Regions from separate parts of the Corynebacterium sp. c24Ua_83 genome, predicted to be linked through region 1. Evidence: predicted binding sites of a transcription regulator. Region 1 holds the regulator's gene; the other holds the start of a gene.
What was found. The regulator LexA, encoded in region 1, represses DNA repair genes until DNA is damaged. The targets are predictions, from matches to a motif close to CGAACANNTGTTCG.
Positions count from the first base shown of each region.

Region 1 (11,510 bases):
TACGCACTGTCTGCGGTTGTATTTCAAAAGAATCCCCTGCAGCGGGCGCTAGCTGCAGCGCGCCGCGAGGAGGCCCACCGCGACGAAGAATCCCGCCTGGCACAGCAGCGGCTGCGCACGGGCATCGAGGACCGCGAGGATGCGGAGATCGTCGATGACCGCCGCGCCCGGGCGAAGGCCCGCCGCGAGCGCAAGGCCGAGCTCGAAAAGAAGGAGAGCGAGCCCCAGCAGGAGAGCGAGGAGGACTAGCCCTCCACGGCGGCAGCGGCGGCGTTTGCCCACTCCTGCCACTGCGCGGCCTGGCCGCGTAGCTTCTCCGCCTTCGCGGACTTACCGGCCTTCTCCGCGGCCTCGGCCTCGCGGTTGAACTGGTCCACCTTTGCCTGGAACTGGGCCACGCGCGCCTGGGCCTCCGGGTCGGTGCGGCGCCACTCGGCATCCGCAGCCTCCTCCACACGGGCCTCAATGGCCTTGATCTTGTCCTCGAATTCACGCACGCGGCCGCGCGGTACGAAGCCGATCTGTTCCCACTTTTCCTGCAGCTCGTGCAGAACCTTGCGGGCCTTGTCCACTCCGTGCGCCTGCGGATCAACCTTCGGGGAGTACTCGTCGATGAGGGCCTGCTTGGCTTCCGCGTTGGCCTCGAACTCCTTGTCGCGCTCGGCGGAATCCGCCTTGCGGGCGGCGAAGAACACGTCTTGTGCCTTGCGGAATCGCCCCCACAGTTGGTCGTCCACGTTGCGCGGGGCGCGGCCTGCGGCCTTCCACTGGCTCATCAGGTCACGGTACTTGGCGCTGGTTGGCCCCCAGTCAGTGGAATCCTGCAGCGCCTCGGCCTGTTCGATCAGATCTTCCTTCTTTAGCCGCGCCCGCTCGCGGTTGCGGTCCAGCTCGTCGAAGTGCGCCTGACGCTTGCGGTTGAACTCGGAGCGAGCCTTAGAGAAACGCTTCCACAGCTCGTCGTCGGTGGAGCGCTCCACGCCCTTGATGCTGCGCCACTGCTCTACGATCGCGCGGATGCGCTCGCCGGAGCGCTTCCAGTTCACGGTGGACGGGTCGGCTGCGGCGATGTCCTCGACCTCTCCCAGCAGCTCTTCCTTCTGCGCCAATGCGGAATCGCGGCGCTCCTGCTTCGCCTCCGCGACCTGCTTCTCGGCGGTCTGGGTGCGCTGGGAAACTTTTTCTAGGCGGGCATCCAGCGCGGCAATGTCGCCGATGACGGCTGCGGTGGGAAGGGAATCCTGCAGAATCTTCGCGTCGTGGCGGATAGTCTGGGCTTGTTCCGGGTGGCTTTGCAGACGCGCCTCGAGCATCTGCACCTCGGTGCTGAGGTCGTCGTAGCGGGCGCCGAAGTGCTTCAGCCCTTCTTCGGGAGTACCGGCCTTGAACTCGCCGATCTGGCGCTCGCCGTCGGCGGTCTTCAGCCATGCCACGCCGTCCGCATCCACGCGGCCGAACTTCGCGGGGTCGTTCTTGGGGATGCTGACACCCCCGGTCTGCACTCCCTTCAGCCCAGGCTTGGCGCCTGGCTTGGGCCCCGGCTTTGGGCCGGGCTTCGGGACCGGACGAGGATTCGTGGGATCAGTCATTGCGGGTACTCCTACCTAAAACCAAAACATGCCAATCGCCTTATACGCTTTCTAGCCTTGTAGCCTCTTAGCCTCTCAGCTTCGTATAGGGCAATGAAGTAATTATTACACCAGCCGCACCGCTAGACTGGGTTTCTATGAGTTCTTCCACTGAGATCCGCCCGATCGCAGTCGTTGGCCCCACCGCCTCTGGCAAGACGGCGATCTCCCTGGAGCTGGCCAAGCGGCTGGACGGGGAGGTGGTGAACATCGATTCCATGCAGCTGTACAGCGGCATGGATATCGGAACGGCCAAGGTTCCGCCGTCAGAGCGACAGGGGATCCCGCACCACCAGCTGGATATTTGGCCGGTGACCAAGCCCGCAAGCGTCGCAGAGTACCGCGCGGGGGCGATCGAGACGGTGGAAAAAATTTTTTCCAGGGGCAAGACGCCCATCATCGTCGGCGGCTCCATGATGTACATCCAGGCGCTGGTGGACGAGTGGGACTTTCCTCCCACGGATCCGATGGTGCGCGAGAAGTGGCAGCGCGAGCTCGACGTCCGTGGGGTGGCCGCCATGCACCAGCACCTGGCGACGATCGACCCCGAGGCCGCGCGCATTATCGAGGACAACGATCCGCGCCGCACCGTCCGCGCCCTCGAAGTCATCGAGTTGACCGGCAAGCCTTTCGCGGCCTCACAGCCGCCGAAGAATTCCACGCCCCGCTGGAACATGCGCCTGTTGGGGCTGAACGCGCCTGCCGAGTGGCTGAACCCCCGCATCGAGTTGCGCGTGCGCCAGATGTTCGACCAGGGTCTGGTGGATGAAGTACGTGCCCTGGTTGCCGATGGGTTGGTCCGCGAGTCCACCGCCGGTCAGGCCATCGGATACGCGCAGGTGCTGGACTATTTCGCGGGCGAGCTCACTTTTGAGGAAGCCGTGGACCGCACGATAACCGGCACCCGTCGCTATGCTCGACGGCAGCGTTCCTGGTTCCGCAGGGATAAGCGCATTATTTGGATTGACGCCAACTCGCCCGACCCGGTCCGCGCGGCCACGGAAGCGCTAGGGATTGGCAGCCAGCAGTAAGCAAGGCCATTATTAAGCAAGGGAAGTGTTCCGCATGATCGAATTCATCAAGGCCCACGGCACGGAGAACGACTTCGTTGTCCTGATGGACGAGGCGACCCAGATAAAGCTCACCGAGGAGCGCGTGCGGCACCTTGCTGACCGCCGGGCCGGGATCGGCGGCGACGGCGTGATTCGCATTGCCACCGGCGACGCGCTGGTGGGTGCGGGCGTGCTGGCCGAACTGCCCGCGGGCGTGCGCGGTGACGAATGGTTCATGGACTACCGCAACGCCGACGGCTCCCTGGCAGAAATGTGCGGCAACGGGGTACGTGCCTTCGCCCATGTGCTGTGCCGACAAGGGAAGATCACCGTCGGTGAACAGTTCGGTATCGGCACCCGGGCGGGCCGCAAGCTGGTGGAGGTTCACGAGCTGAGTGGGGAGAACCAGGAGCACGCGATCGTGAGCGTGGAGATGGGCGCCCCGGAAGTGCTGGGCGTGTCCACCGCACAGGTGGGAGACATGAAGGTCGCCGGCCTCGGCGTGGATATGGGCAACCCGCACCTAGCCGCGGTGGTGCCGAACCTCACGGCGCAGGAACTGCAGGAGCTGCCGATCGACCAGCAGGTGCAGTTCGACCCGGAGTTCTTCCCGGCGGGGGTCAACCTCGAGGTACTCACGCCCCTGGACGATGCGGGCGCGGTGCACATGCGCGTCCATGAGCGCGGGGTGGGGGAGACTCGCTCCTGTGGCACCGGCACTGTCGCCGCCGCTGTTTCTGCCCTTGCTGACGCCGAACTGGCAACAGGCACCGTCACCGTGCACGTTCCAGGGGGCACCGTGGAGGTGGAGGTCTCCGAGGATGGCTCGGTACTCCGCGGGCCCTCGGCGATTGTGGCCTGGGGCCAAACAGTCCTCTAGTGGCCCCCGCAGCCGCAGCTACCGGAGCCGCAGGCGCCGCCGCAGCCAGCGGCATCCACGGTGCTGGCGGTGAACTGCACGGTACCGGCCACGATCAACGGGGCATCGGACTGTGCGAGCTCCTCGTCGACCGCATCCTCGGGTAGCACCACCGTGAACTCGAAGGGGGAGGTCACGGTGGCAGTCCAGAACTTCTGCCCCGTCAGAGCGTTGACCTTGCGGGACCAGTCAGTGGCCTCCACCGCGATCTCCGCCGTGGCATGCGGGGCAGCAGACGGGGAGTTGATGTCCCGCAAACCACTCGAATCCACCACGCCGACCTTCAGGCCGCCGTCCTTGGCGAACTCAGTCGAGTCCCCGTACACGCGCACGGAATTGGCCAGAGCCCCAATGTGGAACTGGTGGTACTCCAACGAGGGGGCGTCCACAAGCAAAGGGCCTTGAGCGATGGTGGCGGTGAGGGAAGCGATCGTCGGGGCCTGCTGACCGGAGATCTGCAGCATGGGGCTATCGTCCACAACGTCGAGCACGCCGATGATGTCGTTCAGCATCGACAGGTGCGCCGTGGCGGGCACTCCGCCGGTGTAGCTGGCGAAGGAGCCGAAGGGCTCGACGGCAAGCACGACCATGCGGGCGCCCGAGGGGTCGTCGAACTGCAGAACCTGGCCGCCGCGAACCTCACCCGACACGCCCAGGTTGCCGGAGCCATATGCGGCCTCGAGGGCCTGCTGCCACTTGGGGAAATCCATACCAATGCTGCGGAGTTCAGGAATCATGCCCACCACTCTAGTCCGCCGCACCAAATTTCCTATTTACCGCCCCTGACAGGTAAAAATAGAGCGTAATGACGGAAAAGATGGATAAAACCGAACACACTACACACCTTTATGATTCGCACGCGGCGCCCACGGTCGGCGAGCTCGATCTGGAGGAGCGCTCGAGCCTCCGACGGCTATCCCGCGGAGTAAATACCTACACAGACGAACAGTCCGACGGCTACGACGTTGAGTACCGCAAGCTGAGGCTGGAGAAGGTCGTGCTGGTCGGCGTGTGGACCACCGGGACGATCGCGCAGGTGGAGGCGAGCCTGGAGGAACTGCGAGCCCTAGCCGAAACCGCAGGCTCCGAGGTGGCGGAGATGCTCTACCAGCGGCGCGACAAGCCCGACTCCGGAACCTACATCGGCCGCGGCAAGGTCGAGGAGCTGAAGTCCGTGGTGCAGGAAACCGGCGCCGATACGGTGGTCTGCGACGGTGAGCTGAGCCCGGGCCAGATGATCGCGCTCGAGAAGGCACTGGACGTCAAGGTGATCGACCGAACCATGCTGATTCTGGATATTTTCGCCCAGCATGCGAAGTCCAAGGAGGGCAAGGCGCAAGTCTCGCTGGCGCAGATGGAGTACCTCATCACCCGCGTGCGCGGTTGGGGTAGCGCGCTGTCCCGGCAGGCGGGCGGTCGCGCGGGGTCCAACGGTGGCGTGGGCCTGCGCGGTCCGGGTGAGACGAAGATCGAGGCGGATCGCCGCCGCCTGCGTTCCGACATGGCGAAGCTACGCAAGGAGATTGCGGCGATGAAGACCTCTCGCGAGGTCAAGCGAGAGCGGCGTGACGCCTCGGCCATCCCTCAGATCGCGATTGCGGGATACACGAACGCGGGCAAGTCCTCCCTGATTAACGCACTGACGGGTGCGGGTGTGTTGGTTGAGGATGCCCTGTTCGCCACCCTGGATCCGACGACGCGCCGCGCGAGCCTGGCGGACGGTCGCACAGTGGTGTTCAGCGACACGGTGGGCTTCGTCCGTCACCTGCCCACGCAGCTGGTGGAGGCGTTCCGTTCCACTCTGGAGGAAGTCCTGGCCGCCGATGTGGTGCTGCACGTTGTGGATGGCTCCGACCCGTTCCCGCTGGAGCAGATCAAGGCAGTGAACACCGTGATCGGTGGGATCGTGGAGGAATCCGGGCAGGAGGCGCCGCCGGAGATCTTGGTCATCAACAAGATCGACGCAGCCGACCCGCTGGTGCTGGCGGAGCTGCGGCACCGCATTCCGGATGCCGTGTATGTGTCCGCGAAGACAGGGGAGGGCATTCCGGAATTGGAGGCCCAGCTGGAGTTGTTCCTCAACTCGCTGGATTCTCACGTGACCCTGCACGTTCCATTTGACCGTGGCGATGTGGTGGCCAAGGTCCACGAGCTGGGAACGGTGATTGCGGAGGATTACGACGCGGCCGGAACCAAGCTGGACGTCCGGCTGCCGAAGGTGGTCGCCGCCGAGCTGGAGGAATTTGTCGTCACTGAGTAGCTAGTCGGGCGGAGCTAGTCGGCAAAGGTGACGTCGATGCCTAAGCTTCTTAGTTCGTTGACGTACAGCTCGGGGGCGCCGCGGTCGGTGACGATGGCGGCGATGTCATCGATGCTGGCGAAACTGACGAGGTAATCGAGGCCGAACTTGGTGGAATCGCACAGGGCGACTACCGAATCGGAGTTGGCGACCATGGCGCGCTTGATTGCCCCCTCTTGAGCATCTGGGGTGGATAGGCCGTGGTCGATGGTGAGCGCGTTGGTGCCGATAAAGGACACGTCCGCATGTAGTACACCGAGGGCGCGGGTGGCTAGGTCGCCGACGACGGCCTGGGAGGCCGCCCGGACGTGCCCGCCGATCAGCTGCACATCGCAGCGCGAGGATTCCGCCAGGGTAGTGGCGATGAACAGCGAGTTCGTGACGATGTTCAGCTTCGGCGCCATGAGCTTCGGGTCGTTCGTTGCGTTGGCTTCCGCGATTGCTTCGGCGAATACGCCCGTGGTGGTGCCTGCGTCGATGAACACGGTTCCAGAGGGTGGCAGCAGCTGCACCGCTGCCCGGGCGATTGCGCGCTTGGCCCCGAGGGCGGCCTTCGACCTGGTGGCGAGCGTGGTGAAGTCCGTACGGAAGTTTTGTACGGGCACGGCGCCGCCGTGGACGCGGAAGAGCTCGCCGCCGTCGTCGAGGACCGCTAGGTCTCGGCGAATTGTTTCTGCGGTGACGCCGAACTTCTCCGCCAATTCATTCACAGTTACCCTGCCGTGAATGGCGGTGAGGGAGAGTATCTGACGGCGCCGTTCTGCTGATTCCATAAGCGTCATTTTAGTTGCTTGCGGGCTGGAAACGGCGGCGTCAGAACCAATGGGGGGAACCTAGATCTTGCGCAGGACCGCGGCGACCTTGCCCAGGATCGTCGCTTCCTCGGCGGGAATGGGTTCGAACAGCGGATTGTGGGGGATCAGCCACAGGCCGTCGGAATCCTTTTGGAACTCCTTGACCGTTGCCTCCCCGTCGATCATTGCCGCCACGAAGTCGCCGAACTCGGCGACGGACTGCGAGCGGACGACAACCCAGTCACCGTTGAAAATGCCCGCGTCGTGCATCGATTCGCCCACGACCTGAAGCAGGAATAGCTCGCCATTCCCCACGAGCTCCTGGGGGAGGGGGAAGTGAGCCTCAACGTTCTGCTCTGCGAGGATCGGGGCGCCGGCAGCGATCTGGCCGACGACCGGAACGTAAGTTGCCTCCGGCATGATCTCGCCGTCGGCGGCCGGCTCCGGAGCCGAAGCGTTGGCCTTGGGCTTGCTGGTGTTGTTCTTCGTGCCCTCGTTGCCCAGCTGGCCACCGTCGAATGCCCGCACGTCGACGGCGCGGGGGCGCTTGCCATCACGGCGAAGGTAGCCGCGCTTCTCGAGTTGGGTGAGGTGGTAGGAAACCGAAGATGTGGAGTGCAGCCCCACTGCGTCCGCAATCTCGCGGATGCTCGGTGGATAGCCACGGATGACCGTCGAATCCTTAATGACCTCCAGAATGCGGCGCTGGCGGGTGCTCAAGGCAGGCTTCTGGCCATCCTTCTGGGCCTGCTTCTCCGCACGCTTGTCGGCTTCCGACTTCGGCGGGCGGCCAAGCCGCGGGCGCGGTGTGGGGCTATCGGTGGAATCGTCGGTGCTCACGGGATCTACCTCGCTCGGTATTCGGTGTGGATTCGGTACTCGGCAGTAGCTGTTCGCTTCAGCTGTCTCAATCGACTTTACCCGATAAAAGGAGAATTTCTAGTGTGTGTGTTCGAAAAAGTTTAGATTCCGCTAGACACGTTCGAACGGGCGTGCTAAATTTCTGAGTGCAACCGGAATTAGAACACGTGATCTAGTGTTCTATTAAGTATCCACAACATGTCTGGCGCGGATGGTTTACTGTGAATCGCAGCGAAGCAAGTCTTGTGCACCGCCTCGAAGGTGGCGCCGATGCGCTGCTGATATGCCGCCAATACACCAAGGAGTAAGTAGATGACCACCTCGATCGTACGCCCTGCAACGTCTCGCCAGTCTGCGACCTTCCGTTCTTCTGCCACGCGCGCCCGGGTGACGCGCCACGATCGGGTAGCCCCGCTGCGCCAGCCGCGGGTGCTTAAGCCGGATTGGGATCAGGTGAGTGAGGGGCGCAAATCGAACACCTACGGCTACTCTACGGCGCCGGTAGCCCGTTCGATATCCAGGGAGAGGGCTGCGCGGATTTCGGGCGCTAACGAAAGGGTGTTCGAAGTACAGCCGAACCGTATCGAGGCGATTCGGGCGCGTGTGGATCGCGTGGTTCACTCTCCGGGTGCGACCATGGTGTCCTTGGGGGCAATGTCCGCACTAGTTGGCCTCGCGCCCATGCTGATCCCTTAAGGAGGATCCATCTAGGTGGCGAACAAGTCTGTCGCGTCTGTAGCTTCTGTATCTTCTGTCCCGTTGAGGTGAAGGACTAAGCTGGGTGGCGTGTTGTGCCCCTCTTGCAGTTCTGAATCCTCCCGCGTAGTCGACTCGCGCTCTATCGAAATGGGCGTATCCATTCGCCGCCGCCGTGAGTGCAGCGAGTGTCAGACGCGTTTCACGACCATCGAAAGATCCGTCCTGTTGGTGGTCAAGCGAAACGGGGTGACCGAGGAGTTCAGCAGGGAAAAGGTCATCAAGGGCGTTCGGCGGGCATGCCAAGGGCGAGACGTCTCTGATGACGCTTTGAAGCGCCTTGCACACGAGGTGGAGCAGGCAGTGCGCGTGGCACATGGGTCACAAGTCCCCGCTAACCAGATCGGCTTGGCGATCCTCGACCCGTTGCGCACCCTAGACGAGGTTGCATATCTGCGCTTTGCCTCGGTGTATAAGTCCTTCAACTGCGCCGAAGACTTCGAGCAGGAGATCGAATCCCTGCGGGCGCACCGCCACGCCCTAGCTGAGCCTCAACTGGAACCCACCGACGAAGAAAACTAGCGGCGAGGATAACCTAGCGAATCTTCTCCAGCTTCTTCCGGATTCGCTGCAGGGAAACCGAATGAGCCGTGCCGAGGTTCTGGGCGAAGAGGCTGACCCGGAGCTCCTCGATCATCCAGCGCACCTCCTTAATCTGCGGCGAGGCAGCCCGCGCAGTAGGTAGGCGCTTCTTGGTCTTTTCTAATAACTCGAAGGCCTCCTGGACCTCATCGTCCAGATCCTCCTCCTTGTCCGGATCCGTCTTCATCAGCTCCAGGCGTGCACGCATCGCCTCCACATAACGCGGAACATGGCGCATGTGCTCAATGCCATTACGAGCGATAGCGTGCTTGCCCAAGAAGAAGTCGAGTTGTGCGCGCATATCGTCGATAGCCTCGCCCGACCAGCCCTTAAGCTCCGCTGACATATCGGCTACCGCCAGCACCGCAGGAGCCAGGGCAACGACATACTGCCGCACCCGGCCCGGCCCCTGGGATCGTGCGGTCCCAACTACCTCCTCGCACTTCTCCGGATCGCGGATCACCGGCCCCAGCTTCATCAGCATGTCGCGGCATGCCAGCGCCACAACGTCGTTCACAAGGCCGTCCACGCCCCCGGGAGTATTCTCCATGGCCACCCGCTGGCGCAGCGGCAGCCCCTTGATCATCTGCTTCGGCGACACAGTGCAGGCCGCAACCATCATGTTCAGCACCGTCGTAAACTGCTGGCCGTCCGCCGCCTGCTTGGTGGGGAAGGCCTTCAAGGTCACCCGGTCCTTGGCTGCTCCCTCTGCGCCGCGCTTAGAGATGACGATCGCAGGGTAGGTGTTGAGGGTCTGGCCATCCACCACCGTTTCCACCGTCTCCGGCAGCACGCCGATGCCATCCACGGTCCACTCATCTGCAGTGGCCAGCACGCCGGTGGACGTTCCGGCCTGCTTCTTCGACCCCTTCCGGCGCGACGGCGTATGCTGCGCCGCATCGCTCGGGGCAGCGGTCTTGGAACGCGCGGCGGCCTGCGCAATCGCGGACGTGACCTGCCCGGCCAGCTTGTTCTGCAAGTACTGCAGGTCGCGCGATTTCTCGATCACATTGCCACGGCGGTCGATGGCGGCAAACTGCATGCGTAAGTGCCCGGGAACCCGAGACCAGTCGAAGTCCTGTGCAGAGATCCCCTGGCCGCCGAGCTCGCGCAGCGCCTCGGCCAGCGCAAACCCAAACTCCCCGTCAAAGGGAACCATCCGACGCAGAGCAGCAGCGGCGAAGTTGCTGGCGGGCACCACACTCGTGCGCAAAGGCTTGGGCAGGGAACGGATAAGGGCGATCGCCAGCTCCTCCCGCATACCGGCCACCAACCAGCGAGTTTCCGGTTCGGAGACGTTCGCCAGCAGGGGTATCGGCACGCGCATTGTCATGCCGTCGTCCGGGTCGCCAGGCATAAAGACATAGCTGAGCTCGAACTCCAGGCTGCCCTGCCGCCACACGTCGGGGAACTCATCGGCAGCCTTCGCCGCCTCCTCCGAGTCGATCAGCGCGTCGAGCGTGAAATCCAGCTGGTGCGGGTCTTTATGGCGAGCCTTCTTCCACCAGGAATCAAAGTGCCGGGAGGAAACGATCTTCTCTGGCAAGCGGGCGTCATAGAAATCAAAGAGCGCTTGATCGTCGACGACGATGTCGCGGCGGCGAGCCTTGTCCTCCAATTCGGTCGCCTCGGAGAGAAGGTTCTGGTTGTGGGCGAAGAAATGGTGGCGGGTTCTCCAATCGCCCTCCACAAGCGCGTGCCGAATGAACAACTCGCGCGCCAATGCCCGGTCCACCTTCGACGCATTGACCATCCGGTCGGCGACGATCGGCAACCCCAAAAGCAGCACCTTTTCGTGCACCATTGCCGCCCCGCGGGAGGACGACCACACCGGCTCGGAATAGTTGTACTTCACCATGTGCGGGGCGATTGCCTCGATCCAGCTCGGGTCGATGGGCCCTACGGTGCGGGCGAACACCTGCGAGGTTTCCACCAGCTCAGCGGCCATAAGCCACTGCGGGGGCTTCTTGGACACGTGCGAGGAAGGGTGCACCACAAAGTGCGAGCCGCGGGTGCCGGTGAACTGCTTGGAGTTGCCTTCGCGCATTCCCACGTGTGTCAAAAGGCCGGTAAGGATGGACTTGTGAACCAGATCCTCGTCGATCGCCTCCGGCTCGAAAACCAGCTCCCTCACGTGGCGAATATTCGGAATCTTCCAGCTAAGGTCCTGCACGACAGACAGCATCTGGCGCACCAAATCCATCCACTCGCGGACGCGCACGTAGTGGATAAACTCCCGCTGGCACAGCTTGCGGAACTTGTTCGCGGACAGCTCCTGGCGCTGTTCCTGCAGGTAGTTCCAGAGCTTCAGCAGGCTCACAAAGTCGGAGTTCGCCTTAAAACGCGCGTGCATTTCGTCAGCCTGTTGCTGCTTTTCCAAGGGGCGTTCGCGCACGTCCTGGATGGACAGGGCGGACACGATGACCGCGATGGGCTCGATGATGTTGTTCGCATGCCCGGCCGCCAGCATGCGCGCGAGCCGCGGATCGGTGGGGATGCGCGCCATGTCGCGGCCGATGGGGGTAAGCGCCGCGTCCTTTGTTGACGCCAACGCTCCGAGTTCCTGCAGCAGAGCCACACCGTCACGGATGGATTTGCTGTCGGGTGCCTGGAGGAACG
Region 1 covers NZ_JASBOI010000001.1:136,285-147,794, forward strand. The annotation lists gene QKE30_RS00625 (hypothetical protein) at 1-249, shown strand, start outside; gene QKE30_RS00630 (DUF349 domain-containing protein) at 246-1,589, opposite strand; gene miaA (tRNA (adenosine(37)-N6)-dimethylallyltransferase MiaA) at 1,727-2,659, shown strand; gene dapF (diaminopimelate epimerase) at 2,694-3,560, shown strand; gene QKE30_RS00645 (hypothetical protein) at 3,557-4,336, opposite strand; gene hflX (GTPase HflX) at 4,405-5,859, shown strand; gene QKE30_RS00655 (DeoR/GlpR family DNA-binding transcription regulator) at 5,874-6,671, opposite strand; gene lexA (transcriptional repressor LexA) at 6,732-7,532, opposite strand; gene QKE30_RS00665 (hypothetical protein) at 7,866-8,249, shown strand; gene nrdR (transcriptional regulator NrdR) at 8,340-8,831, shown strand; gene hrpA (ATP-dependent RNA helicase HrpA) at 8,845-11,510, opposite strand, start outside.

Region 2 (11,510 bases), on a different contig from region 1:
TCCAGCTGGCCAGTGTGCTGGATCGGGTGTCCGGCACCGCAATCTCCGCGATCAGTGGCACGGTCGCGCCACCCCGAAGTGATGTTGGGGTCGGTGAGGTCGAGGGGGCGTCTTCAATAAAAGGTCCCCAGAACCTGCCTCCGGTGCAGAGGGTGGATACGCAGCACGGGCCGGTGGTGACCGTCGGTGATGCCGAGGGCGCCGACGAGGTGATTACGCTGGTCAGCGGCGTGGGGTCGAGCAATGCGGACGCGCTGTCACGCACCGAGGCGTGGGCGCGGGCGACGGCTGTGGATGCCGCGGCGCACGGCAGGAACGTGGCGGTGGTGGCATGGCATGGCTACTCGGCTCCGGGGGATCTGCCCGGCGCGATCTCCCGGGCGCCAGCGCAGGAGGGCGCCACCGCGCTGCGAGAGCACCAGCGCCAGCTACGTGAGCGGAACCCTCACGCAAAGCTGCAGGTGGTGGGCTATAGCTACGGTTCGGTCGTGGTCGGGGAGGCCGCGGCGAAAGGCAGCGAGGGGCTCACCGCCGACGAGGTGCGCTTCTGGGGCAGCCCCGGTGTGCACGCACAGCACGCCGAGGATCTGAAGCTGATTGCACCGCCGGATGAGTCGCCGGATGGGCACAGTAGCCACGGCCAGGTCATCAACGAGCACGTGCCCGGCGACATGATCCGGCTGACCACCACCCCGGGGTTTGGGGTGCACGGCAAGGATCCCGCTTCGCCAGACTTTGCCCCTAACTCCGGCGCTTCAGGATCCGGCGCTTCAGACTCCAACAGCTGGAGCAGCTACGGCTGGGGCCGAATCCTGGACCTCTACCTCATGAGCCGCGGGGAGACCGACGCCCACAGTTCCTACATGTGGTCCCCGGAGGTGAATGTGCGAAACTAACGCGCGAAGTTGCCGCGCGCAATTAACGCGCAAAATCAGAGAGCGCGCTCCATCTCCAGCAGCGCCCTCTTGGTCTCCGTGCCACCCCGGTACTCGCCGAGGCTCCCGTCGCTGCGGATAACCCGGTGGCAGGGGTACAGAATCGGCAGCGGGTTGCGTGCGCACGCCGAGGCGGCGGCACGCACGGCCCGTGGATTGCCCGCCAGAGCCGCCAGCTGGGCATATGTAATGGTCTCCCCGTACGGGATCTGCGCCAGGGCCTGTGTCGCCCGGCGCCGGAAGGGAGTAGTCACGCCACCGAGGTCAACGGGCACGGTGAAGTCCCGCCGCTCCCCCGCGAGGTACTCCCCCAGCTGCCTCACAGCCTCCTCCAGGTGCTGAGCGGCCGCACCCTCGGCAGGTGGCAATTCTCGCCCCTGCCACTCAGCCGCGCCACTGCCCTGCCGTAAGTGTGCAAACTCTATGGCCACCAAGCCCCGCTCCGTGGCCAGCGCCAACAGCTCACTTCTGGGGAAGACCTCAGACTTCAGGGCATCAAACTTCAGCACTACCCCGCCTACCCCGGTCTGTTCCTGACCTGTCAGATCTGCCACTAGCCTTCGCCACCCAGCTCGCCCGTCAGGCGCGTATGGAAGGCCGAGGAGAACTCGTTCATCCCCACAAACTCTACCGTCTTTCCACGCTGCCGGTACTTGTTCTCAATGGTGTCCAGCGCAGCCACCGAAGAAGCGTCCCAAATGTTGGACTTCGAGAAATCAATAACAACCCGATCTGGGTCCTGCGCGTACTCAAACTGCGTGGTGAGGTCGTTGCTAGATGCAAACAGCAGCTGTCCCTCGACCGTGTAGCGAACCAAAGCGGCGGCGTCATCAACCTCGCGACGCACATCAATCAGGTGAGCCACGCGGCGCACGAACATCACACTGGCCATCATCACGCCTACCACCACGCCGATCGCCAGGTTGTGGGTGGCCACAACCACCACAACGATGAGCACCATCACGAAGGTTTCGCTCTTCGGCATCCGCTTCAACGTCGACGGCTTAATCGAGTGCCAGTCGAAAGTGCCCACAGAAACCATCACCATCACCGCAACCAGCGCTGCCATCGGAATGATCGCCACAATGTCCCCCAGCACCAGCAGCAGGAAGAGCAAGAAAACGCCCGCCATGAAGGTAGAAATGCGAGTCCTCGCGCCCGACGCCTTCACGTTGATCATCGTCTGGCCGATCATCGCGCAACCGCCCATTCCACCGAACAGGCCGGAAGCAATGTTTGCTATACCCTGACCGAAGCTCTCGCGGGTCTTGTTGGAGTGGGTATCGGTGATCTCGTCCACCAGCTTCGCCGTCATCAGAGACTCCATCAGCCCCACCAGCGCCATCGCGAAAGCTACGGGCGCGATGATCTGCAGCGTCTCCCACGTCCACGGCACCTGGGGGATGAACAGCTCCGGCAGGTTGCGTGGCAGCTCACCCTTGTCGCCCACCGTCGGCACGGAAATGGAACAGGCCACCACCAGCACCGTGACGACCACGATGGAAACCAGCGGCGCCGGAATGGCCGTAGTTAACTTCGGGAAGAACACCAGCAGCAAGATCCCCAGCGCCACCAGCGGGTAGACCAGCCAAGGCACATCAATGAGCTCCGGGATCTGCGCCGAAAAGATAAGGATTGCCAGGGAGTTTACGAACCCGACCATCACGCTCCGCGGGATGAAACGCATCAGCTTCGCCACCCCCAGCACCGCCAGCACGATTTGGAACACGCCCGCCAACAGCACGGTGGCGATCAGGTAGTCCATGCCGTAGTTCCGGGCAATCGGCGCGACCACCAGCGCCACTGCACCCGTCGCTGCGGAGATCATCGCCGGGCGCCCGCCGACAAAGGCAATAGTTACCGCCATGATGAAAGCCGAGAAAAGCCCTACCTTCGGATCCACGCCCGCGATAACCGCAAAAGAGATCGCCTCCGGGATCAGCGCCAGCCCCACCACCAGCCCGGCGAGCATCTCCCGAACCAAGATCCGCGGGGTCGTCAGCGCAACCTTCACCGACGGGTCCGGCCGATAACGCTCCGGATCTTCTTTGCTCCCTATTACTGCAGCCGACAAACCAAGCACCCCTCTTAATCACGTCAGAACAATCATTGTTATACCGGCTGCGCTTTCCGCCCCGCCAGCCCAGCTCTGCCAATCCAACCCACCCCCCAACTAGTTGATACATCAACTATCTTGACGTACATTAGCACCATGAAAGCCTTCGGATTCCTCAGCTTCGGCCACTATTCCCTCAACCCCCAGCCCACGCATCCGCACATGCTCAGCGCGCGCGACATGCTGCACCAGTCGATCGAGCTCGCAGTAGAGGCCGACCGCCTGGGCGTGAACGGCGCCTACTTCCGCGTCCATCACTTCGCGCCCCAGCAGGCCGCCCCCCATGCCCCTGCTTTCCGCAATCGCCGCCCGCACTAAGAACATTGAGGTCGGCACCGGCGTGATCGACATGCGCTACGAAAACCCTCTTCACCTCGCCGAAGAGTCCGCTGCGCTGGACCTCATCGCCGACGGCCGCATCGCCCTCGGCGTTTCCCGCGGAGCCCCCGAGGCCGTCGAACGCGGCTGGGAAGCCTTCGGCCACACCGGCTCCACCGACCCCCGGGGCGCCGACATCGCCCGCGAGCACTTCCTGCGCTACCTTGCCGCCATCCGCGGGGTAGGCATGGCCACCGCCCCCTCGGCAGAGAAGCAATACCCGCACATGTACCAGCCCGGGGCCTCCATCCCCGTACTCCCGCACTCCCCCAACCTGGACCGCCGCGTCTGGTGGGGCGCGGGCACGCGCGAAACGGCCAAGTGGGCGGGGCAGGTGGGCGTCAACCTCATGAGCTCCACCCTCCTCACCGAGAGCAACGGCGACAGCTTCGGCGACCTGCAGGCACAGCAGCTCCAAGTCTTCAAGGAGTCCTTCGCCAGCAGCGGACACGGCTGGACCCCGCGCACCTCCGTATCCCGCAGCATCTTCCCCATCACCAGCGCCGAGGACCGGGCGATCGTCGGCACCCATGGCATGACTCGCGACCACTTCGGCGTGATCGATGGCTACCGCTCCACCTTCGGCCGAACCTATATTGGTGAACCCGACCAGCTCATCGAGGATCTTCTTAATGACGCCGCAGTGGCCGAGGCCGACACGTTAATGCTCACTATCCCGAATCAGCTGGGCGTAGAGGCCAATGTTCACCTACTGAAGAACTTCGCCACCCACGTCGCGCCTGCACTGGGTTGGGAGCCGAGCACAGCCGAGAACAACTAGCGAGAGCTAACGCCACAAAACCGCAGCAGGTTGGCCTAACCAACGAGCACGTTGTACGGTACTAACCGTGAATATCTCTAATAATGGGGGTACCCCATCTACTCAGGGGGCTGCCAAGGTTTATCACCCGCAGGCCTCCACTGCTGAAGTGCTGGTCAAGGACGACCCACGCACCGTCCACATGGGCACGCTCGTCAGCCTGATCATCGGCTCCACCGTCGGCGCCGGAATTTTCGCGCTGCCGCAGAACATCGCGTCTGTCGCCTCGCCGGGTGCTGCACTGATCGGCTGGGGCATCACCGGCGTGGGCATGCTGTGCATCGCCTACGTCTTCCAGGCCCTGGCGCTACGCAAGCCGCACCTGGATTCCGGCGTGTACTCCTACGTGCGCGCCGGCCTGGGCGACTTTGTGGGCTTCGCCTCCGCGTGGGGCTACTGGCTGGGCACCATCATCGCCCAGGTGGGCTACGCAACGCTGTTCTTCAGCTCCCTGGGCTTCTTCTTCCCCATTTTCGGCAGAGATCATCCTCTGGTGCAGTCGATCTGTGTATCGGCGCTTACCTGGGGAATCTTCCTGGTGCTTTCCCGCGGCGTGCGCCAAGCGGCGATCATGAACGTCATCACCACAGTGGCGAAGATCCTGCCGATCCTGGCGTTCCTGGTGCTGGTGGCCTTCGTCGGCTTCAACACGGACGTCTTCACCTCCGACTTCTGGGGCCGCGCCGCCACCTTCGGCGAGAACCAGGATCAGGCGCTTTCCCTCGGCGACCAGGTCAAGGGCATGATGCTGTTCACCGTGTGGGCCTTCATCGGCGTGGAGGGCGCCTCCACCTACTCGAAGCGCGCACGCCGCCGCAAGGACGTCTCCCTGGCCACCTTCCTGGGGTTCGTCTCCGTGTTCTTCCTGCTCACCGCCGTGAGCTTCCTGTCCTTCGGCGTGGTCTCCCGCGAGGAGCTCGCCGCGATGGGCGATAACTCCATGGGCACCGTCCTGGAGCACGTCGTCGGCCCGTGGGGCGCTGGCCTGATCTCCGTCGGCCTGTGCATCTCCGTGCTGGGCGCCTACGTCTCCTGGCAGATGCTGTGTGCCGAGCCGATCACCCTGATGGCTCAGGACGGGCTGCTGCCGAAGGCAGTGGGACGCACCAACGACATGGGCGCCCCGTACGTCTCGCAGTTCCTCTCCGCCGTGGTTATCCAGGCGTTCATCATCGTCTTCTACCTGAACGAATCCACCTACACCACGATGGTGCAGCTGGCCACGTCCCTGTACCTGGTGCCTTACGTGTTCTCCAGCCTGTACCTGCTGTTCCTGGCCACCCGTGGCCACGGATTCAAGCACCCGGACGCCGGCTCAAAGTTCGACATTTCCGGCCCGGAGGTCAGCAAGAAGACCAACCGCGGGCACCTGCTCATCAGTGCCGTGGCTTTCGGCTACTCCCTCTGGCTGCTGTACGCCGCCGAGCTGCAGTTCGTCCTGCTCGGCACGCTGCTGATCGTGCCCGGCCTGGTGGTCTACGTCGCCACCCGCATCAAGGCCGGTGGGCGCGTATTCAACACCTTCGAGTGGATCATCAGCGCCCTCGTCGTCGCCTCCGCCATCGGTGCTTTGTACCTGATCGTCACCGGGCAGATCAGCCTCTAGTTACCGCCGCTGCAGCTAGCACAAGCTACCGCCGCTTCTGCCGGTCCCACAGGACCACAGAGGTAGAGCGCGGGACGTGCACAATCTCACCGCGGGAGCGCCCGCCCGCGCCTGCGCCCTCGCCCCGCTCCACGCGAGCCTGCATCTCCGCCAGGCGGCGGCGCAGTGCCGCGTTTTCTTCTTCCAGCTCGTCCAGCCGGTTCTGTTGGGCGATGATCGTCTTGATGCCTGCCAGGTTCACGCCCTCCTCGTGGGAGAGGCGCTGGATCTCCTGCAGCTGCTCAATGTCCTCGCGCGAGTAGCGGCGGCCGCCGCCGCTGGTGCGTTGGGGCGTCACCAAACCCATCCGGTCGTAAGTGCGCAGCGTCTGGGCGTGCATTCCGGTGATCCGCGCGGCGACGGAAATCACGAAAACCTCGCGATCGCCGCCGTTCTTGCCGTTACTCATCAGTTACCCTCCCATCCTTCGCGGGGGTCGAATCCGGAGCGCTTTTCCTCTTCCGAGTACTTGCGCAGCGCGCTCATCGCACCCTCGTCCAGGTTCTTCGGCACGGCCACCTTCACGGTCACCAGCAGGTCGCCGCTAGCGCCGTTGCGCTTGTTCACACCGTGGCCGCGCACGCGCAGCGTGGTGCCGTCTTGCGTACCGGCGGGGATGCGCACCCGCACCTTGGAGGCCAGGGTCGGCACCGTCACCGCACCGCCGAGCACCAGCTCGGGGTAGCTCACCGGCACGGTCAGCTTCAGGTCGTCACCGTCGCGGCTGAACACCTTGTCGGGCTTCACGTGCACCGTCACGAACAGGTCGCCAGCCGGCTTGCCGCGCTGCCCCGCCGAGCCCTGCCCGGCCAGGCGCACCTTCTGCCCGTCGACCACGCCTGCAGGCACGCGCACGGTAATCGTGCGGGACTGAGTAGTCCGCCCCGTGCCGGAGCAATCCGGGCACTTGTCCTTAATCACCGAGCCAGTGCCGGAGCAGTCCGCGCACGGGCGGGAGAACCCGAAGGTTCCCCTGTTCTCGCTGACCATGCCACTGCCGCTACAGGTGCCGCAGTTCTGCGGCGAAGTACCCGCCTTAGCACCGGAGCCGTGGCAGCTTTCACACGGCTCGGGCTTGGTCAGACGGATCGGCACGGTCACGCCCTTGGTGGCCTCGCGGAATTCCAGGGTCAGCTCCGTCTCCACGTCCGCCCCGCGGCTGCGCTGGGTGCGGCGTCCAGCCCGACCACCCCGGCCACCGAAGCGGCTGCGGGAGGCGCCAGCGGTCGGATCATCGCCGAAGAGTCCGCCGAAGACATCACCGAATCCGCCACTGGTGGCGTCATTTCCAAAAAGATCAGAGACATTAAAGCCGCCAGTACTACCAAAGCCAGTACCGCCTGCACCGCCAAAGCTCGAGTAGGCTCCGCTAGCAAGCATCTGCTTCAGCTCGTCGTACTCCGCGCGCTTTTCCTTGTCCCCCACCACGCTGTACGCTTCGGAAGCCTTCTTGAACCGCTCCTCCGCCGCTGTGTCTCCCGGGTTCGCGTCCGGGTGATTCTCGCGGGCGATCTTGCGATAAGCTTTCTTGATCTCCTCTGCCGATGCGGTGGAGGACACGCCGAGGTCTTTGTAATAATCCTTCTCGGCCCATTCACTGTGCGCCATGTGTCGCTCCTTCCTTATTGCGCTGTGTTTACTGCGCTTAGTTACTGCGCTGTTCACGCGGGGTATCAATACTCAACCTTGAGTCTACCGCGCTGAACTTTCGTTATCTAATCTTCTTTAACGACGCCCCCACGTATTTATTCCCTCCCCACATCACTTCGGGCCTTGCAGCGTGCATTGCTGGAGACTTGCCAGCCCGAAACTAGCTAGGGTGGGGGTCATGGCACCTAAGAAGCGCAACTGGTTTAGCCGACTCTTCGGCTCGCATGACGCATCGCACGACACCCCACACGGCACCGCACCTGCGCCCAATTCGCCAGCAAGCCCCAGCGCGCCGCTTGCAGAGCCCGGCCCACAGGACCCTCCGGTGCCGCTGCCCCGCCTGGATCTGCACCAATCGACGGCGCTGATTCGGCAGATCGTGCAAGCGCTCAACGAATTGGGCTACGGCGCAACCCCCACGCCCGAGGTCGTGTACTACAGCAAGCCCGAACACATTCAGAAGCCGCTGAGCTACCCGGGCCCCACGCCCGGCCCCTATGGCGGGCGGCTCCCCGCGCCGGACTACGGCGAGGGTTCGCAACTGGGGCTCGAGAACATCACTAAGCAGTGCGCCAATGCCGAGGATTTCGGTCGGGATATGCCTGTGCTGGTAGAGCATTTCGTCAATAGTCTGCTCGGGCCGGCTGCCAGCTCGGAGCGGGATTTGCTTTCACTTCCGGATGCGGAGTTCTACTCCCGTTTGCGGGCGCGCCTAATGGCGATCGATCTTCTGCCGGAGCAGTCGCGGGCGGATGCGCTAGAGTTCAACCCGGATTCGCCAATTCGACCCTATTCGGATGACCTGTGCATCAACCTGGTTCTGGATACGCCAAACTCCGTTTTGGCGCTGAGCCCAGGTTCGCTGAACAATCGCGGTCCGATTGAGGACTTGTTCCGGATTGGCTACCGCAACCTGTGGCAGGAGCTGATCGATTCCGGCCTGGATGTGCAGCCTGTTCGAGCGAGCGAAGACCGCCCCAACGAGCGCTTCTGGGCGATCGAAAGCGGCTCTTACTATGCGGGATCAGTACCCCTGCTCATGAACGAGATCCTCGAGCGCTACCTGCCGCAGATCGATCCCAGCGAAGGACTTGTTTTTTCCACGCCGCATCGCCACATCACCCTGGTTCGAGAGATGAGCGAAGGCACCGACATGCTGGGCTCCGTCAAGATGATGGCGGCCGTGACCGCCCAGGAGTTCTCGCGGCAGGCGGGCGCGCTGAGCCCACGCCTGATGTTTTCGCACATGGCTGAGATCACCACGTTCACCGACATCAAGGCGAAAGGTGACGGCAGGGCGGAGATCGACATCCAGCCCCCGGCGTACCTCATGGAGAGGATCAACCAGGGCAAGCGCTAGGGCGGCGGCGCTAGAACGCTGTCGCTAGAACGGCGGTTGCGCTCCTAGAACGGCGGCTCGTCCTCCAGGTTGCGCTTCTGCTTCCGCTGGTTGTGCTCCACCACCTTCCGCGCTCGCTTCACTGCTCGGTGCCGGAAGGTGATTCTTCCCAGCGGGCCGTTTGGCGTGGTGATCACCGTGTGGCCGTCTCCGAAGCTAGTCCAGGTTTCCTCCCCGTCGGGGTTGATGGTCACGTCCCAGGCTCCCGTCGTTTTCGCATTGTGGTGTTTGGCGCAGAGGCAGTGGAGGTTTGAGGTGTCGGTTGGTCCGCCGTTCGGGGCGCCATGCACGAAGCGTTTGACGTGGTCTAGCTGGCATTTGTGCGCTGGGGTGTCGCAGCCCGGGAAGCGGCAGGTCCCATCCCGACCCTCCACGCTCGCGCGAATGAGGGGCGTCGGGGTATAGCCGGCGGTAGCGGCCTTCCCCGGGGCCTGCAGGTGGGTTATCCGCTCCATCCACTCCTTCGTGGCCAGCGGGTTGAGCCAGCTGCCGGCGGCCCAGATCTGCGCCTCCGGAGCATCCACCTGGCGGTACAGGTTGAGGTTCACCTCCGCAGTCACACTCCCCCGCACCAGACTCAAAAGCGCCCGCACCCTGGAACAATTCTGCTTGTTCCTCACGCTGTCGAGCGCCTGGATCAGCTCCAGCGCCTCCAGCTTCGGAAGGGTCAGGTAGAACTCGGTGTAGTCGGCCGACCGGTCGTCGATAGCTAGCCGCGTTGCGGCGCCGAGGACGGCCAGGTCTTCGGTACTGACGCCCTCTACGTCTGAACCCGTGCCGTCTGCGCCATCTGTACCGTCTGCCCCGGCTGCGCCATCCGTACCTTCGCCCGCTGGAGAGGTTAGTTCGGCGGGATCGATCGGGCAGGCCAAAGGCTCGTGATCCATGACGATCTTCTTCAGGCGTTGGCGGATCGTACTCTGCCCCAATATCGCCTGGTTAGGCCGAGTGGGTGAAAGTGCAGTGTAGACATCGGCTTCTACAGCGGAGATGTGGGCGTCACTAACAGCAACAAGGCTATGAGCGACGATCCGCCACAGCTCGATAGAGTAAGCCCCGGTTTCCGCCAGCTCCACCAGCGATGGGAAGCGGCGGAAGGTGGTTCCGACGTCGACGAGCTGGACCACTCGGAACTCCGGGAGACCCAGGCGCGCGCCCAGGCGGGTGGTCACGTCAGTGATGCATTCGTCGTCGTGCGGCGTGCACGCCAAGGCGAGGCGCGCGTGGTTGCGGTTGATGTCGCAGATCGCTGCGCTCATCGGGTCGGTGGGGTCGGTAACTTTCCAGAACGGCCCCTGTGGTTGGCCTTGTGGTTGGTTATGCGGTGGGTCTTGCGGTGGGTCTTGTGGTGGCCTGTCGGGTGGTGCGGGCTGGTCAAACATCATTCCCCTTCAATGATGGAAGTCCCCAGTGTGTCGTGGCTCGTGTGCCGTGGTTTTCCGTACGCGATTAGCATAGAAAACGCCCCGGACAACCCCTCCAAGAAAAACTCAATTAATCGAACACTTGTTCTAGTTTTTAGCTCCTACCTGCCCCTTCACAGATACCTCCCACAAATACACCCCACCACACAAAAAAGAGAGCCCCACAGCAAAAGCCGTGAAGCTCTCTGGATCTCACGCCACCCCTGGCGCTAACCCCTAATAACTACTGCGGATCGCCGATGATGACCATCGCGTTGCGCAGCACGCGGTCGCCCAGGCGATAGCCGCGGCGGAGGATGGTGGCCAGCACCTTGTCGTCGCCACTGCTCGTGTCCTGCACGGCCTCGTGGCAATTCGGGTCGAACTCGTCGCCTTCCTCGCCAAACTTCTCCACCTTCATGGATGCCATCACAGACTGCAGCTTGTCCGACATGGATTTCAGCGGCCCGGTAAGGTCGCCGTGCTGTTCTGCCATTTCCAGGTCGTCCAGGATCGGCAGCAGCTCGGCGGCCACCTCGGCCTTCGCGCCGGTGATCACGCTCGCGCGGTCACGCTCCACGCGGCGGCGGTAGTTGGTGTACTCCGCCGTCACGCGCTGCAGGTCCTCGGTGCGTTCGGCCAGCTCGGCTTCGATGCTGTTGTCTACCTCGGCCGTCACCTCGGCAGCTTCGGCCTCGTCGATATTGACGCCCTCAGCATCAGCAGCAGCGGCTTCAGCATCGGCCAGACCCTCGTCCACACCCTGCGCCTCCGCGGCTTCCGCAGCGGCAGCTTCGGCACTTTCGGCCGAGGTTGCCTCCGGGTCGGTGTTCTCCGGGGCGCCCGGGTCCTGATTCAGATCTTCAGCCATTACTTCTTATCATCCTCTGCGGAAGTGTCCTCGTCGACAACCTCGGCGTCCACAACGTTCGGGTCATCGTTTGCGGCGGAGCCTGCGTCCGCACCAGCACCAGCACCTTCAGCACCAGCGGCTGCCTCAGCCTCGTAGATGGCCTTGCCCATCTCCTGGGACTCGGCGTTCAGCTTCTCCACTGCATCCTTGATGGCCTCGATGTCGTCACCCTTCAGGGCCTCGTCAACAGCCTTGGCTGCTTCCTCGACCTTGTTCTGGGTGTCCTCGTTGACCTTTTCCTTGTTGTCCTC
Region 2 covers NZ_JASBOI010000007.1:39,015-50,524, reverse strand. The annotation lists gene QKE30_RS06425 (alpha/beta hydrolase) at 1-896, shown strand, start outside; gene QKE30_RS06420 (methylated-DNA--[protein]-cysteine S-methyltransferase) at 932-1,489, opposite strand; gene QKE30_RS06415 (SulP family inorganic anion transporter) at 1,489-2,907, opposite strand; partial or broken gene QKE30_RS06410 (LLM class flavin-dependent oxidoreductase) at 3,148-4,210, shown strand; gene QKE30_RS06405 (amino acid permease) at 4,359-5,855, shown strand; gene QKE30_RS06400 (helix-turn-helix transcriptional regulator) at 5,881-6,303, opposite strand; gene dnaJ (molecular chaperone DnaJ) at 6,303-7,502, opposite strand; gene QKE30_RS06390 (hypothetical protein) at 7,723-8,904, shown strand; gene QKE30_RS06385 (HNH endonuclease signature motif containing protein) at 8,949-10,202, opposite strand; gene grpE (nucleotide exchange factor GrpE) at 10,591-11,217, opposite strand; gene dnaK (molecular chaperone DnaK) at 11,217-11,510, opposite strand, start outside.
Region 2: a site for LexA is predicted at 10,443-10,456, ahead of QKE30_RS06385 (HNH endonuclease signature motif containing protein). Genes of this name have one in related genera too.